Regions from separate parts of the Exiguobacterium sp. UBA1053 genome, predicted to be linked through region 1. Evidence: a T-box and tRNA genes for the amino acid it is inferred to sense, from the RefSeq annotation. Region 1 holds a T-box; the other holds one or more tRNA genes.
What was found. The T-box of region 1 lies ahead of B3G15_RS10080 (valine--tRNA ligase). A T-box ahead of a tRNA ligase gene usually reads a tRNA of that ligase, here a tRNA-Val.

Region 1 (7,880 bases):
ATCATCACGGAATTACGAGACCAGGCGTTACGCATTCAACAAGAAACGATGCAAAGCTTAGAACGGAAGTTACCGGAGATGTCGAAACGTGAAAAAACTGTCATTGGCAAACACATGAAATCAATCATCAACCAGTTGTTGCGTGAGCCGTTGTCTTACATTAAAGATGCGGCAGCGAAGCCAGATGCCGATGAGCGGATTGCGCAGTTCATGGATACGTTTGCATTAAATGAAGACTTGTTCGAGGGGCTCGAAGATGACGTCATGACATCAGAAGAGACGACACCTTCCGCAAAAGCTGTGAACCGGTGAACAAAGCACGATTTGTGTTACAATAGAAAATGCATGGGGCGGACTTGTGCCGCCCCTTTATCATTGTACAGGGGGATTTTAGCATGCGAAAAATCATTGTTGGATCGCGAAGCTCGAAGCTAGCGATGACACAGACGAAATGGGTCATTGACCAGTTGAAACAAGCCGGCGCGCCGTATGAGTTCGAAATCAAGAACATCATCACAAAAGGGGACCGCATTTTGGATGTGACGCTCTCGAAAGTCGGCGGTAAAGGATTATTCGTAAAAGAGATCGAGCAACAGATGATTGACGAAGAAATCGATTTTGCCGTTCACAGCATGAAGGATCTACCTTCTGAATTACCGGACGGTCTCATCATCGGTGCAACACCAGCGCGTGTCGATGCGCGTGATGCCTTGATCACGAAAACAGGCGAAGGTCTTGCTTCCTTGCCAGAAGGTGCAGTTGTCGGCACGAGTAGCTTACGTCGTGGGTCGCAATTGCTAAAACTCCGCCCTGATTTAAAAATCGAATCTATTCGCGGAAACATCGACACACGACTCGATAAATTAAAGAATGGTCCGTTTGACGGGATCTTGCTCGCAGCAGCTGGTCTAAAGCGGATGGGTTGGTCTGAAGACGTCGTCTCGGAATATCTCTCGACAGATGACATGATTCCAGCCGTCGGTCAAGGAATCCTCGGCATCGAATGTCGCGAACATGACCAAGAAGTACGTGACCTTCTGCACCTGATCCATGATCAGATGACGGAAAAAGTAGCTTACGCAGAGCGCGCTTTCTTAGCGGCGATCGAAGGAAGCTGTCACGTTCCGGTCGGTGGATTCGCAACGATCAACGAAGACATGTCAACGACACTTGTCGGATTCATTGGATCCGTCGATGGAGAGCAAATCCTACTCGAGCGCGAATCAGGTCTTGACCCGATGCAACTCGGTCAAGATGTTGCCGAACGTCTGCTTGCTTCGGGCGGTCGTGAGATTCTCGCGACACTTCCGGATGACTTGTAAGCAGGTACTCTTCACGGGCAGCCGACCACCGACGACCGAGCAGATCGCGCGACTGCGCGCTGTTGCGATCGAGTCAGTGCACTATCCTGTCATTGAAACGCGACCGGTTTCGTTTACGTTGCCAAGAGGAATTGATTGGCTCATCGTGACGAGTCCGAATGGTGTCCACCGGATTGCTGATGCGTTGCCTGAATTAGCAGCAACGCGTATCGCGGTCGTCGGACGAAAGACGGCAGACGCACTTGCGAAGTACGGTCGAACAGCCGACTTCTGTCCGTCGACCTTTACAGGAGACGCACTCGTCGCAGAACTCGGACCACACTTGTCTGACGGCGATCATATCGTCTTTGCGCGAGGGAACCGATCGCGGCAAGCGCCGGTCGATCAGTTACGAAACCTGAATCGATATACGATCGAAGATATCATCACCTATGAAACCGTTACTCGTCGGCTACCTGAAGCACTTGTCAGAACAGCCACCTATATTGGACTGCAGAGTCCTTCCGCTGTCGAAGCGATTGCTCCACTATCCCCGCAGACGACATTCATCGTCATTGGGACGATTACGGAGCAAGCAGCAAAAGCAGCCGGACTTCAACCGATCCATGTCGCCCGTGAATTCACGGTGGACGGCATGATTGATCGTATCATTGAGGAGGAATCAGCATGAATACTTTAGAATACGCACGTCACCGTCGTTTACGTCATACCGCATCACTCCGGTCACTCGTTCGTGAGAACCAGTTGCATAAATCAGATTTGATTTATCCGATTTTCGTCGCTGAAGGCGAAGATATTAAACGCGAAGTCAGCTCGATGCCTGGCGTCTTCAACTTATCACTTGATCATCTGACGGCTGAGATTGAAGAAGTCGTCGCACTCGGAATCGAATCTGTCATCTTATTCGGTGTTCCGCATGACCACTTGAAAGACGAGCAAGGATCAGGTGCGTTTCACGATCACGGGATCGTTCAAGAAGCGACACGTCTCGTCAAGAAGGTTGCCCCGCAGCTAACGGTTATCGCTGACACATGCTTATGTGAATATACGTCGACAGGTCACTGTGGGATCGTCGCCGACGGTACGGTCGATAATGATGCGTCATTACCGCTTCACGTCAAAACAGCGATCTCACAAGCTCGAGCGGGTGCCGACGTCATCGCTCCATCATCGATGATGGACGGATTCGTCGCAGCGATTCGTCAAGGATTAGACGAGAACGGCTTCAGCCATATTCCGGTCATGAGCTATGGTGTTAAATATGCGTCTGCTTATTACGGTCCATTCCGTGATGCAGCGAACTCGGCACCGGGAGAAGGTGACCGGAAAGGTTATCAAATGGATCCAGCAAACCGTCGCGAAGCGTTCCGCGAAGCAACAGCGGACGTCGATCAAGGAGCTGACTTCATGATCGTTAAACCTGCACTTGCGTTCATGGATATCATTCGCGATGTGCGCGAGCGAATTGATCTGCCGATTGTCGCGTATAACGTATCGGGTGAGTATGCGATGGTCAAAGCCGCTGCCTTGAACGGCTGGATCGACGAAGAACGAATCGTCCTTGAGACGATGCTTGGCTTTAAACGAGCAGGCGCTGATTTAATCATCACCTATTTCGCAAAAGACATTTGCCGTTACCTGGAGGGGTCGAAATGAGCTTAATTAACCAGAACTCAAAATCAAAAGAAGCATTCGAGCGGGCACTCCCGCTCATGCCGGGTGGTGTCAACAGCCCGGTCCGTGCTTATAAATCGGTCGGGATGACACCGATTTTCGCAGATCATGCGAAAGGATCAAAGCTCTATGACATCGACGGAAAAGAGTATATCGATTACGTCTTGTCATGGGGACCAATGATTCTTGGTCATGCCGATCCAATCGTCACGTCAGCGATCCAAGAACAAGCGACACGTGGCTGGAGTTACGGGACACCAACGGAAATCGAATCAGCGATGGCGGAAGTCGTCATCAGCCGGGTGCCGTCGGTCGAAGTCGTCCGGATGGTCAACTCAGGAACAGAAGCGACGATGGCAGCGCTTCGTCTCGCGCGTGGTTACACAGGTCGGACGAAAATCCTCAAGTTCGAAGGCTGTTACCATGGTCACGGTGACTCGCTCTTGATTAAAGCAGGTTCAGGTGTCGCGACACTCGGATTACCCGATTCACCAGGCGTTCCGGCGCAAATCGCGAGCATGACGCTGACGGTTCCATACAACGATTTGGACGCTGTCCGGATCGCGTTCGAAAAACACGGCGACGATATCGCTGGTGTCATCGTCGAACCGGCTGCTGGGAACATGGGCTTCGTACCACCAGAACCAGGCTTCCTCGAAGGCTTACGGGAGATCACGTCGGAAAACGGCGCTTTATTGATCTTTGACGAAGTCATGACCGGTTTCCGTGTCGGATTCCACTGTGCGCAAGGACATTTCGGTGTCACACCGGACATCACATGTCTCGGTAAAGTCATCGGTGGCGGCATGCCAGTCGGGGCTTACGGCGGACGTCGTGACATCATGGAACAGATCGCACCACAAGGTCCAATCTATCAAGCGGGTACATTATCCGGGAACCCACTCGCGATGGCAGCGGGTCTAGCGACATTGACACAATTGAAACCAGAACACTATGCAGAGTTCGACCGGAAAGCGAGCCGTTTGTCAGAAGGCTACCTGAACGCTGCGGCGAAATACAACATTCCGCTGACGACGAACCGTGCAGGCGCGATGTTCGGTGTCTTCTTCACGGATGAACGTGTCACGAACTTCGAAAAAGCGAAAACATCGAATCTTGAGATGTTCCGTTCGTATTATCAAAAGATGGCGGCGCGTGGTGTCTTCTTACCACCGTCACAATTCGAAGGTCTCTTCCTGTCGATCGCCCATACGGACGAAGACATCGAACGGACGATCGAAGCCGTCGAATTGACGTTCAAGGAACTCCAAGTTGAATTTGGTCGTTAAGCAGTTCTTGACGATTACTTGAACTCTCGGCTAAAATGAGTAAAGAAGAAAATGGCAACAGCGATGACGGGAAGAGTAGTCCTGTATTCGTACCGGTGTAGAGAACACATCCTTGGCTGAAAGATGTGACGGGCGAACAGGAGGAAGGTCACCCCACGAGCTGGTATCGTGAGTCTTACGAGCGATATCCGTCCTCCACACGTTACGTGGCTCGAGGGCATCCGATTTTGGATGAACTAAGGTGGTACCGCGGAAAAAAGCAACGGCTTTCTTTCGTCCTTAGCATAGGACGAGAGAAGCCGTTTTTATTATGGACAAAAAGGGAGCGATCAGGATGCAGGAATTATCAATGCCAACGAAGTATGATCCGCAGGCAACGGAAGAAAAATGGTACGACTTTTGGGTGAAAGGTGACTATTTCAAAGCCGATCAGGATCCAGAAAAAGAGCCGTACACGATCGTCATTCCACCACCGAACGTCACAGGTAAATTGCACCTTGGTCACGCGTGGGACACGACGTTACAAGACATGCTGACACGGATGAAGCGGATGCAAGGATTCGACGTCCTTTATCTACCAGGAATGGACCATGCCGGTATCGCGACGCAAGCAAAAGTCGAACAAAAACTGCGGGCAGAAGGACAATCACGTCTTGAAATGGGTCGTGAGAAATTCCTTGAGCAATCATGGGCATGGAAAGAAGAGTACGCGTCAACGATCCGTGCACAATGGGCAAAACTTGGTCTCGGACTCGATTATTCGCGTGAACGCTTCACGCTTGACGAAGGATTGTCAGAAGCGGTTCAAGAAGTCTTCGTGAAACTTTACGAAAAAGGCTTGATCTACCGCGGCGAATATATTGTTAACTGGGACCCAGCGACGAAAACAGCGATCTCGGATATCGAAGTCATCTACAAGGATATCGAAGGTGCTTTCTATCACTTCAGCTATCCACTAACGGACGGTTCAGGTCACGTTGAACTAGCGACGACACGTCCTGAGACGATGCTCGGTGATACAGCGATCGCCGTGAACCCGAAGGATGAGCGTTATGCTCACCTCGTCGGAAAAACAATCACGTTACCAATCGTTGGTCGCGAGATTCCGATTGTTGCCGATGACTATGTCGACATGGAGTTCGGTACAGGTGTCGTTAAGATCACACCAGCACACGACCCGAACGACTTCGAAGTCGGTAACCGTCACGAGTTACCACGTGTCCTCGTCATGAATGAAGATGGAACGATGAACGAGAACGCAGGGAAATACGAAGGCATGGATCGTTTCGAATGCCGAAAACAAATCGTTGAAGATTTAAAAGCAGAAGGTGTTCTAATCAAAATCGAACCACACTTGCACTCTGTCGGTCACTCGGAGCGTTCAGACGCGATCGTTGAGCCGTATCTCTCACTCCAATGGTTCGTTAAAATGGAGCCACTCGCGCAAAAAGCACTTGAGGAGCAACAAGGACCAGACAAGGTTAACTTCGTTCCACAACGCTTTGAAAACACGTATGTACGCTGGATGGAAAACATCCGTGACTGGTGTGTCAGCCGTCAACTCTGGTGGGGACATCGGATTCCGGCTTGGTACCATAAAGAAACAGGCGAAGTCTACGTTGGCAAGGAAGCACCAGCCGATATCGAGAATTGGGAGCAAGACAACGATGTCCTCGATACATGGTTCTCTTCAGCGCTTTGGCCGTTCTCAACGATGGGGTGGCCGAACACGGACGCAGCCGATTATCAAAAATACTTCCCGACATCAACACTCGTTACGGGTTATGACATCATCGCTTTCTGGGTATCACGGATGATCTTCCAATCGTACGAATTCACAGGACAACGTCCATTCCAAGACGTCTTGATCCACGGATTGATTCGTGATTCGGAAGGACGCAAGATGTCAAAATCACTCGGTAACGGGATCGACCCGATGGATGTCATCGAGAAGTATGGTGCCGATTCACTCCGTTGGTTCTTAACGACAGGATCAACGCCAGGGAACGACCTCCGCTTCTACTGGGAAAAGATCGAAGCAACATGGAACTTCTCGAACAAACTGTGGAACGCAAGCCGTTTTGCCTTGATGAACATGGATGGTCTAACGTTTGATCAGATCGATTTGACAGGTGAGAAATCACTCGCAGATAAATGGATCTTGACACGCTTACAGACGACGATCGACGATGTGACGCGTCTGTCGGACAAATATGAGTTTGGTGAAGCGGGACGTATTCTCTATCACTTCATCTGGGAAGACTTCTGTAACTGGTACATCGAGATGGCGAAATTACCGCTCAACGGGGAAGATGAAGCAGCGAAGCAGACGACGCGTTCGGTTCTTGCCTATACGCTCGACCGGATCATGCGTCTGATGCATCCATTCATGCCGTTCATCACGGAAGAAATCTGGCAACACTTACCGCATGAAGGTGAGACAATCACACGTGCCGCATGGCCAACACGTGAAGCGTCACTCGACTTCCCGGAAGCTGTTCCAGCATTCGAAGCAGTTCAGAACGTCATCCGTTCGGTTCGTAACATCCGCGCGGAAGTGAGCGCACCGATGTCGAAACAGATCCAACTGTTCATCTCGACGAATGACGCACGTGTTCAAGACGACTTGTCGTCAAACAGCTCGTACTTGCAAAAGTTCACGAACGCGTCTGAACTCCGGATTGAAGAACAGATGCCGGCGCCAGAAAAAGCAATGAGTGCGATTGTAACGGGAGCAGAATTGTTCATCCCACTCGCGGACTTGATCAACATCGAGGAAGAAATCGCGCGCTTGAATAAAGAACTCGTCAAGTATACGAAAGAAGTCGAACGGGTCGAGAAAAAACTCAACAATCCTGGCTTCGTCGGCAAAGCACCAGCACATGTCATTGATGAAGAAAAAGCGAAGGCACTTGATTATACGGAAAAACGTCAAGCTGTCGAAGCACGTATCAACGAACTCTCACACTAATTACAGCAGTGGCTCAAGTCTCCTTGAGCCACTTTTTTTAAAGGAGCGAACAGCATGAGGACGCGAGAAGATGTATTGGAATGGTTATCGAGCTTACTAGCATTCGGCGTCAAACCGGGTCTTGAACGGATGCAGGCGATGTTACTGGAATTACAGATTGACCCAGACGCGATTCCGACGATTCATGTCGCTGGCACGAACGGAAAAGGATCGACGGTTGCGTTCTTACGTGAGATGGGAATTGCGGAAGGATTACGAATCGGGACGTTTACGTCGCCGTATATCATTCAGTTCGAGGAACGGATCATGTTGAATGGGATACCGATTGCAGAAGACGATCTCGTCGCATCTGCAATCGCTGTTCAAGCGGCCATCGGGCGCATCGATCCGGCACTCGGTACGGTCACTGAGTTCGAGGCATTAACAGGACTTGCCTTCTATTATTTTGATCAGATTCGTCCCGATTTCGTCATCTATGAAGTCGGTCTCGGTGGACTGTATGATTCGACGAACGTCTTCAAGAAGCCGGTCGCCGCGATCATCACGTCAATCGGGCACGATCACCAAGCGATTCTCGGAGATACGCTCCAAGAGATTGCTTTACAAAAGTTCGGCATCATCAAA
Region 2 (7,880 bases), on a different contig from region 1:
AGACTTGATAGGATGTCGCTTCTTCTTTGAACGTAAACGTCATGATGTGATGTTTCGCATCTTTTTTGGCCATTCGTTCCACCTCTTTCACCTGAGACGAATAACCGACTAAGCCAACATCCTCTATTTACCATGTTTTTAAGGAGTCGAAACCTTTACCGGTTTCCATGGTGCGAGGTGGAAGTACTCTTCCATTGTTAGTCCACTGACTTTTAGACGAGCGGCAAGCGTTGCTCCGACATACCGATAGTGCCAGCTCTCATACGTATACCCCGTCCAAGATTCTTTACCAGATGGATAGCGGAGATGGAAGCCGTAGCGGTGAGCATTCGCAAACAACCATTTTGCCTCTTTTGTTTTTGAAAAGCTAAACGTGGCGTATTTTGTTGAATCAGCGCCTCCGATATCAAACGCAAGACCTGTTTGATGTTCACTTTTCCCAGGTTCCGCACTGTACGTACTCGCCTTCTCATATCCATCCCGCGCAACATATTTATCAAACAACGTTTTTTGATAGGCGTAGGAGCGATATGTACTAAACGCAACGAGCGTAATTCCCTCTTTTTTAGCCGCTACACGCATTTTCTCAAACGCAGCTCTTGCTTGTTGATTCTCACCAGGAGCGTACGTCGAGCGGAGCGCTAAGTTCTTATTCGCGATGAGTGTCTTACCAATCCGCTTTCCACCGATTTGTTCATCCGTCAGTAGATACTTCGTACTCGCATAACCAATCTTCGTACCATATTGTACTTTTGACCATGTACCGACTTTCGAAAGTTCCGTCACATAGATCCCTGTCGGAATAACCGCAAGACTCGGTTGATCAATCGATGCTCCTTTACGCAAATGAAGGGATGTCTTTGCTTGCCGATAAATAGAAGTCGATGCTTCGACCGTTGGTATATACACTGATGTACAGGCCGCTGTTAATGTCAACGTCGTGATGAGTGTCGTGATGTATTTCATGAATCGTATATCTCCTTTATGCATGTTCTAATTTGCATCCATATTTTAGATTAGAATACCATTCTTTTTTTCAAACAGGGTTCTTTCGGAATGCTTGTCATGAAAATGAAGTATTTCTGAAGTTTTCTAAATGTAGCTTAAGGACGAATTACAATGGGTAAATAACGATGTATGCGTTTTCGAAACATGATTCTGATGTAGAAAGGAGTAGCGTACGTGTCACTTTGGGAATGGATTTTCAGTATTGGTAGCATCTGCTGGATTGGTGAGATGATTCGTTTTCGGAATCGCTCCGAGTCTAAGTCAGGGGCAGCAGAACAAGTGAGTTTTTATTTGATTTTCCTTGTCCTAAGCGGAACGATCGTCTGCGCTTTCCTCTTTGCGAATGAAACCGTTTCTTCTATCATGCGCATCTTTTCATGCATTTTGTTATGGTGTGGTGTTTCCTTACGTCTATGGGGAATTCTCCACTTAAAGCAACAGTTCACTCGTCATGTCGTCGTGGCGTCTGGTGATCAGCTCGTCAGTAGCGGTCCCTATCGTTTTTTACGTCACCCGTTATATAGTGGATTGTTGTTGATTACGATGAGCTTCCCCCTGTTCACCGGTCGGTTCGGACTTTTCATTCTCTCTGGACTTCTGATGTTCATTTTCTTGCTCTACCGGATTCGAATCGAGGAAGCGATGTTAACGAAAGGTTTTGGACCTGCCTATACGGTATGGGCTGCAAAACGAAAACGATTGATTCCATTCATCTACTAAAGGAGAAGTGATTCATTTGAAGAAACGCGCAATTGTCATTGGAGCAGGTCTTGCTGGTATGTCTGCCGCCATTCGTTTAGCTGGAGATGGTTATGCAGTCACAATGCTTGAAAAGAATGCAAACGTCGGAGGGAAACTGAATCAACGGAGTGGAAAGGGATTTACTTTCGATACCGGTCCTTCCATCTTAACGATGCCTTGGGTACTCGAACAACTCTTCTCAAGCGTTCATCGTAACTTGGATGATTACTTAGAAATCGAGCGCATTGAACCGCAATGGCGTACATTCTTTGAGGATGGAACAAAAATCGATGTCAAAGGTGACTTACCTGGAATGCTTGAAGAAGTCGAACAAGTCTCGTCACGGGCTGATTTCGTTGAATTGTTCCGGTACTCCAAACAAATGTACGACTTGTGCCTCGACAGTTTTTATAAATACAGTCTCGAAGATTTAAAGGACTTAAAAAAATACCATACGATGTCTGATTTATTAAAGATGGACCCGATGAATACGGTCGCGACCGGAACAAAGAAACATCTCAATGATCCGTATCTCGAACAGCTGTTCAACTATATGGTCATGTATGTTGGTTCCAACCCGTATCAAGCACCTGCTGTCTTCAATCAGATGATTTACGTTCAAATGGGACTCGGCATCTATTATGTCAAAGGTGGTATGTACCAAATCGCGCGTGCCATGAAACGGTTGCTTGATGAGCTCCGTGTCACGGTTCATCTCAACTCACCCGTTGAACAAATCGTCCTTGAAAATAAAAAAGCGGTTGGCGTCTTATCAAACGGAACGTTTCATGCAGCCGACATCGTCGTTTCAAACCTTGAGGTCATCCCGACTTACGAACGGATCGTACCGGAGAAAAAAGCCCGGAAACAGGCAAAAAAATTACAAGCGTCGTTTGCCCCTTCCGTTTCAGGTCTTGTCCTGCTGCTCGGTGTAAATCGTGAGTATCGCGGGCTAGCGCATCATAATTTCTTTTTCTCTGAAAATCCAGAGCGTGAATTCGCCCAAATGTTCAAAGAAGGTACTCCTCCTGAGGATCCGACGATTTATGTCGGAGTCTCGTCAAAATCCGACGCTTCTCAATCTCCTGAAGGGAAGGATAACTTATTCGTCTTAACGCATGTTCCACCGCTAACACTTCAAAAAGGTGAGGTCGACTGGGATGCGTACCGCGAAGTCGTTCTCGATAAACTGGAGCGGATGGGACTTCATGGACTTCGAGAATCGATCGAGTTTGAATATCGCTTTACCCCAGAAGATTTGAAGGAATTATACGGTCCAAACGGTGGATCGATTTATGGTGTCGCAGCCGATCGGAAGAAAAATGGTGGATTTAAGATTCCATCGAAGAGTGACTTGTACGAAGGACTTTATTTCGTCGGTGGTTCGACACACCCAGGCGGCGGTGTACCGATGGTCACATTGTCCGGTCAACTGACGGCTGACTTGATCCGAAAACATGAAGGTGCTGTTCCTACACCTTAAGATTTCTCCAATTACAAAAGAGACGGAAACTGATTCACGCATCAGTTCCGTCTCTTTTTTACTTTGTATTCGTCAAAAGTGGTACGACGTGAATGTCTGCCTTTTCTCCTGATTTCACATCCATTCGACATACGGCTGGCATCGGTAAGGACTTCCAAAATGCGTAATCGAATGTCGGATCAAATGTTTCTAAGAGTAGCACCATGATATTTCCATGTGTTCCAAGAACGACTGTTTCGTCAGGATGCTTCTCCACTAGTTCGTCGATGAATTGCCGAATGCGTTGCGACGCTTCGTTGTTCGTTTCGCCTCCATACGGATTTTCATTCGGATGTTGCCATACATATGTGACCGCTGCTTGAAAATCGTCAAGCTCTCCCGGTGCTAACAATCGCTCTCGTAGTTCCTCTACCTCAATGATTGGTTGTTGACGTGCCTTCGCGAGCGGTGCAATCGTCTCGATCGCCCGTTGATACGGGCTGCTGTAGAACCTGTCGATTGGAATTTCTTGAAACGTTTCAAGTAAACGTATCGCATCTGTCTGTCCTGCATCGGAAAGTGACCGCTTCCGTTCATCTGGTGAATATGTCGAGTGTGCGTGCCGTAAGAAATAGAGTGTCGTCATGTTTTGATTTTCCCCTTTATTGGTGTGTCCAGCGGTATCCGATTCCGCGAACTGTTTCGAGATGCTGTTCAATCGGAAAACCGCAAACACGTAGTTTTTCTCTTAAATGTCTGATATGCGAGTCGATCGTCCGCTCGTCTACAGACGCTTCCGCTCCCCATAATATTGTTGTCAGCTGATCCCGTGTCCAAACACGTCGTGGAGAATCTAAAAATACACCTAACAACTCAAATTCCGTTTTCGTTAACGAAATCTTTTGTTGGAGGTAACTACAACGATAGCTTTCCCGGTCATAGGATAGACCATCATACTGTTGCTGTAATAAAACTTCCATTCGCCCGATCAGTTCCCCTTCTTGAATCGGTTTTGATATGTAATCATTCGCTCCTACTTCTCGTGTCCGAATGATGTCTTCCCGCTGATTCCGAGCCGTAACCATCAAGATTGGGATGTTAGAGTGTTCTCGAATGAGACGACAACATGTCCAGCCATCCATATCCGGCATCATGACATCTAGTAAAATCAGGTCGAATACGTGCTGACGGCAGAGATCAAGAGCTTGTTGCGCAGAATCCACAAGCTGACACGTGTACCCATACGGCTGAATATACAGTTTGAGCAGTTCAAGCATTCTTGGTTCATCATCTACGATCAATACATGCGGCATTTTATTTCTCCTTCCACTGCAGTGTCACTTGTGTTCCATGTCCAAGCTGACTCTTGATGTTCAATTCTGCTCCATGTGTCTGAGCAATTGCTTCAACGATGGAGAGTCCGATTCCAGTTCCTCCATGTTTTCGAGAACGAGATGCTTCCGTTCGGTAGAGCCGTTTCGTTACATGAGGTAAAGATTCTGCAGCGATCCCTTCTCCTGTATCTTCGATTTGAATGAAAGCCCCTACTGCGTTGACACCATAACGAACGATAATTTTTCCCGACGTCGTATGTCGTCGTGCATTTTCAATGATATTCACGATCATCTGACGGAGCTGCTGAGCGTCACCCATCACTTCTAATCGCTCACCTTCTATCTCGAACGAAACATTTTCTTGTTCGATGTCTTGACGCATCAATCGTATCACTTGATGAATCAAGTCTTCGACATCGACAGGTTTTCGCTCCATCATAAAAGCATTGGCGTCAATTCGTGCTAGCCAAAACAATTGCTCAATCCATTCATTCATTTGCTGACTTTCTTCTCGAATGATCGTAATGTAGCGTTGTTGCTCATCCGGCGTCAACGTTTGGCGTTCGAGAATATCCGCGTATCCCTTTATATATGTCAATGGTGTTCGTAGTTCATGAGATACGGTTGCTAAAAATTCGGATCGTTCCCGATTCAAAAAATCGAGATCTTGTTTTAATTGCTGAATCGAACGCGCCAATTGTCCCAGTTCATCTTTTCGATCAATCGGCAACTCTCCACCTTCTCCATCCAATAGACGCGCTGTCGCTTTTTCCATCTGAATCAACGGACGAGAAATGAGTCGGGTCGTCCAAATGCTTGCCGCACCTGCTAATAAAAGCGCTAGCAGACCCACTTGGAGAAACTGCTGTTTCAACGGATCAAGTACGTGATCTACGATTGCTTTAGAAGCGAACATGAATACATGACCACGATGTTCCCCGTCAATGGTGATGGGACTGTCCGTCATTAAAAAGTCACGCATCGTCACGATTTTTCCTTGTTGACGGTAATCAAAATCCGTATGCTCTAACATGCTCTTCATCTCATTCGACAAAGGTCGTGACGCTTCGAGTTGTTTTCCATCTGCATCAGTGATCACCACAGTAAACGATGAATCTGCTTCCATCATGCTGACATGGCGCATCGTCGTTTGGTCATAGGAATCGACAAGGACATCACGGTGTGTATTTCCTCGGTTCAGTAAACCGTCTACTACTTCCTGCGTTCGTGTTTGAGACAACTGATAATACAATGTCCCAAACAACACACTGCCACAAATTAAAAATGCCGCAAGCACGATTCCTCCGACTGAGTATGAAATACGACGCATGACGATTCCTCCTTTTTCTCCCCACTTTTAGTATAGCTAAAAAAAACGCGATCGACGCAGGCAAACGAAACTGTCACCTCATCTGCACACGATTTGCATATACGCTGGGTATAGTAAAGAAGACTAGTGACTTCAGGAGGGTTTTATATGAAAAAATCATTGACATTAACCGCACTTGCTCTTAGTTCTACGCTTTGGCTCGGTGCATGTGGATCCGCCAATAACGATGGAAGTAATAGTGACTCACACGATATGTCTCATGGAGATATGATGCATTCGAGCGACGGAAATCTACCATCCGGTTTAAAGGAAGCCAGTGATCCGACTTATCCGAAAGGAAGCAACGTCACGTTGACGACGGATCATATGGACGGTATGGACGGAGCTAAAGCAACGATTGCGGGAGCTTACGACACCGTCGTCTATGCGATCAGTTACAAACCGACTACTGGTGGAAAGATGGTGAAAAATCATAAATGGGTCATTCAGGAAGAACTCGATCCCGTTCCAACTAAGCCACTGCAAGTTGGTGATGAAACAACTGTCAAAGCGGATCATATGAAAGGTATGGATGGAGCAAAAGCGACGATTGATGAAGTAAAGGAAACGACGGTCTATATGGTGAACTATGAACCGACGGACGGTGGAGAGATGGTGAAAAACCATAAATGGGTCACAGAGGATGAGATAAAGAAATAATAAAAAAAGCCCGCTTTTCCTATAAAGGAAAAGCGGGCTTTCGGTATGATTCTGACTGGGCTCGAACCAGCGACCTCTACCCTGTCAAGGTAGCGCTCTCCCAGCTGAGCTACAGAATCGTGTTTGCAGTACGTTATGTACTTGCTAGGACATGTATTAATATATCAAGAAACTAAAAGGCTGACAAGTCTTTTTCTGAAAAAAAATAAAAAAATTAAAATGGAGGAATTGAACCCCGCTTCCTCCATTTTGAATGACTTACAGGAAGGTCGATACTTGATCAATCGGTAAACGTAGTGCCGGACGCTTTTTCGCATCTTCAACCGCTTTTCCGACAGCAATCAACATGACCGGTACATACCGTGACTCGGTGATGAACGTTTCCGCAAAACGTTGATGATCGAATCCACCCATTGCGAGTGTTGATAATCCACGCGCTTCTGCCGCAAGCATCAATTGCATCGCAGCAAGGCTCGCATTCGACATTGCCGCATCGCGCCCATAGGCTTCACTTTGATAAGCGCCTTCTACCTGTGCCTTGATCGAATCAAATAAATCCTCTGTCATGCCACCTGCTTCTACTGCTGGACCGTACACCGGATTGTAGTTTCGATTAGCTTGAACATCACCTAAGATCGCAATGACTGCTGAAGCCGAAGTGATAGCCGGCTGATTGTATGCGATCGGTGCAAGCTGTTGCTTCGATTCTTCTGAATGGAAGACCGTGAAATGCCAGTGTTGCAAATTCCAAGCACTCGGCGCCGCTGTCGTCCATTCTAATAATTCTTCCACTTCCTGTTTTGAAAGTTTGAACGTTTCGTCGTAATGACGAACCGAACGTCTTTCTGTTAAGACACGCATTGTATCAAGTGTTGCCTGTGTCATGTGTAAATCCCCCTTATTATTATCAGATTACTTAGATATCGTAGCATGTCTCTTTTTTATTGTCCTCTATCAATACTTCAAACGAATTTATTGTTATAAAACAATAGTTGACATTAAACTTCTGTACTAATACAATAAAAACAAGAAAAAAGACCATTGCGTTTATTTTTGAAGGAGGAAAAACACATGGAACAACCCCTTTACCAAGAAGCATCTGCTGCATTCTATCGTGAGCTTCCCGTCAAAACGTGTGCCCATTGCGGAAAAGAGATGGATGAACAATGTGAATCCTATCAAACGGAATGCGATGAGTGTGCTGTAACAGAACACTAAATAATACATGAAACAATCACTTACTTAGTGGTTGTTTTTTTATTTCTTGCAAACTCTTTCTAAATAAATCGATATTTTTTAGAAAAAT

Region 2: it has a tRNA-Val gene. The T-box ahead of B3G15_RS10080 (valine--tRNA ligase) is inferred to sense a tRNA for this amino acid. The anticodon was not compared.

The regions. Positions count from the first base shown of each region.
Region 1 is NZ_DCDO01000013.1:451,390-459,269, reverse strand. It holds gene hemA (glutamyl-tRNA reductase) at 1-312, shown strand, start outside; gene hemC (hydroxymethylbilane synthase) at 396-1,322, shown strand; gene B3G15_RS10095 (uroporphyrinogen-III synthase) at 1,312-1,992, shown strand; gene hemB (porphobilinogen synthase) at 1,989-2,978, shown strand; gene hemL (glutamate-1-semialdehyde 2,1-aminomutase) at 2,975-4,285, shown strand; T-box leader at 4,340-4,569, shown strand; gene B3G15_RS10080 (valine--tRNA ligase) at 4,620-7,256, shown strand; gene B3G15_RS10075 (bifunctional folylpolyglutamate synthase/dihydrofolate synthase) at 7,311-7,880, shown strand, end outside.
Region 2 is NZ_DCDO01000005.1:153,216-161,095, forward strand. It holds gene B3G15_RS04900 (hypothetical protein) at 1-73, opposite strand, end outside; gene B3G15_RS04905 (M15 family metallopeptidase) at 139-966, opposite strand; gene B3G15_RS04910 (methyltransferase family protein) at 1,183-1,728, shown strand; gene B3G15_RS04915 (phytoene desaturase family protein) at 1,745-3,232, shown strand; gene B3G15_RS04920 (histidine phosphatase family protein) at 3,291-3,857, opposite strand; gene B3G15_RS04925 (response regulator transcription factor) at 3,874-4,524, opposite strand; gene B3G15_RS04930 (HAMP domain-containing sensor histidine kinase) at 4,526-5,875, opposite strand; gene B3G15_RS04935 (YdhK family protein) at 6,023-6,574, shown strand; tRNA gene B3G15_RS04940 (tRNA-Val) at 6,621-6,693, opposite strand; gene B3G15_RS04945 (nitroreductase family protein) at 6,833-7,459, opposite strand; gene yhfH (protein YhfH) at 7,646-7,792, shown strand.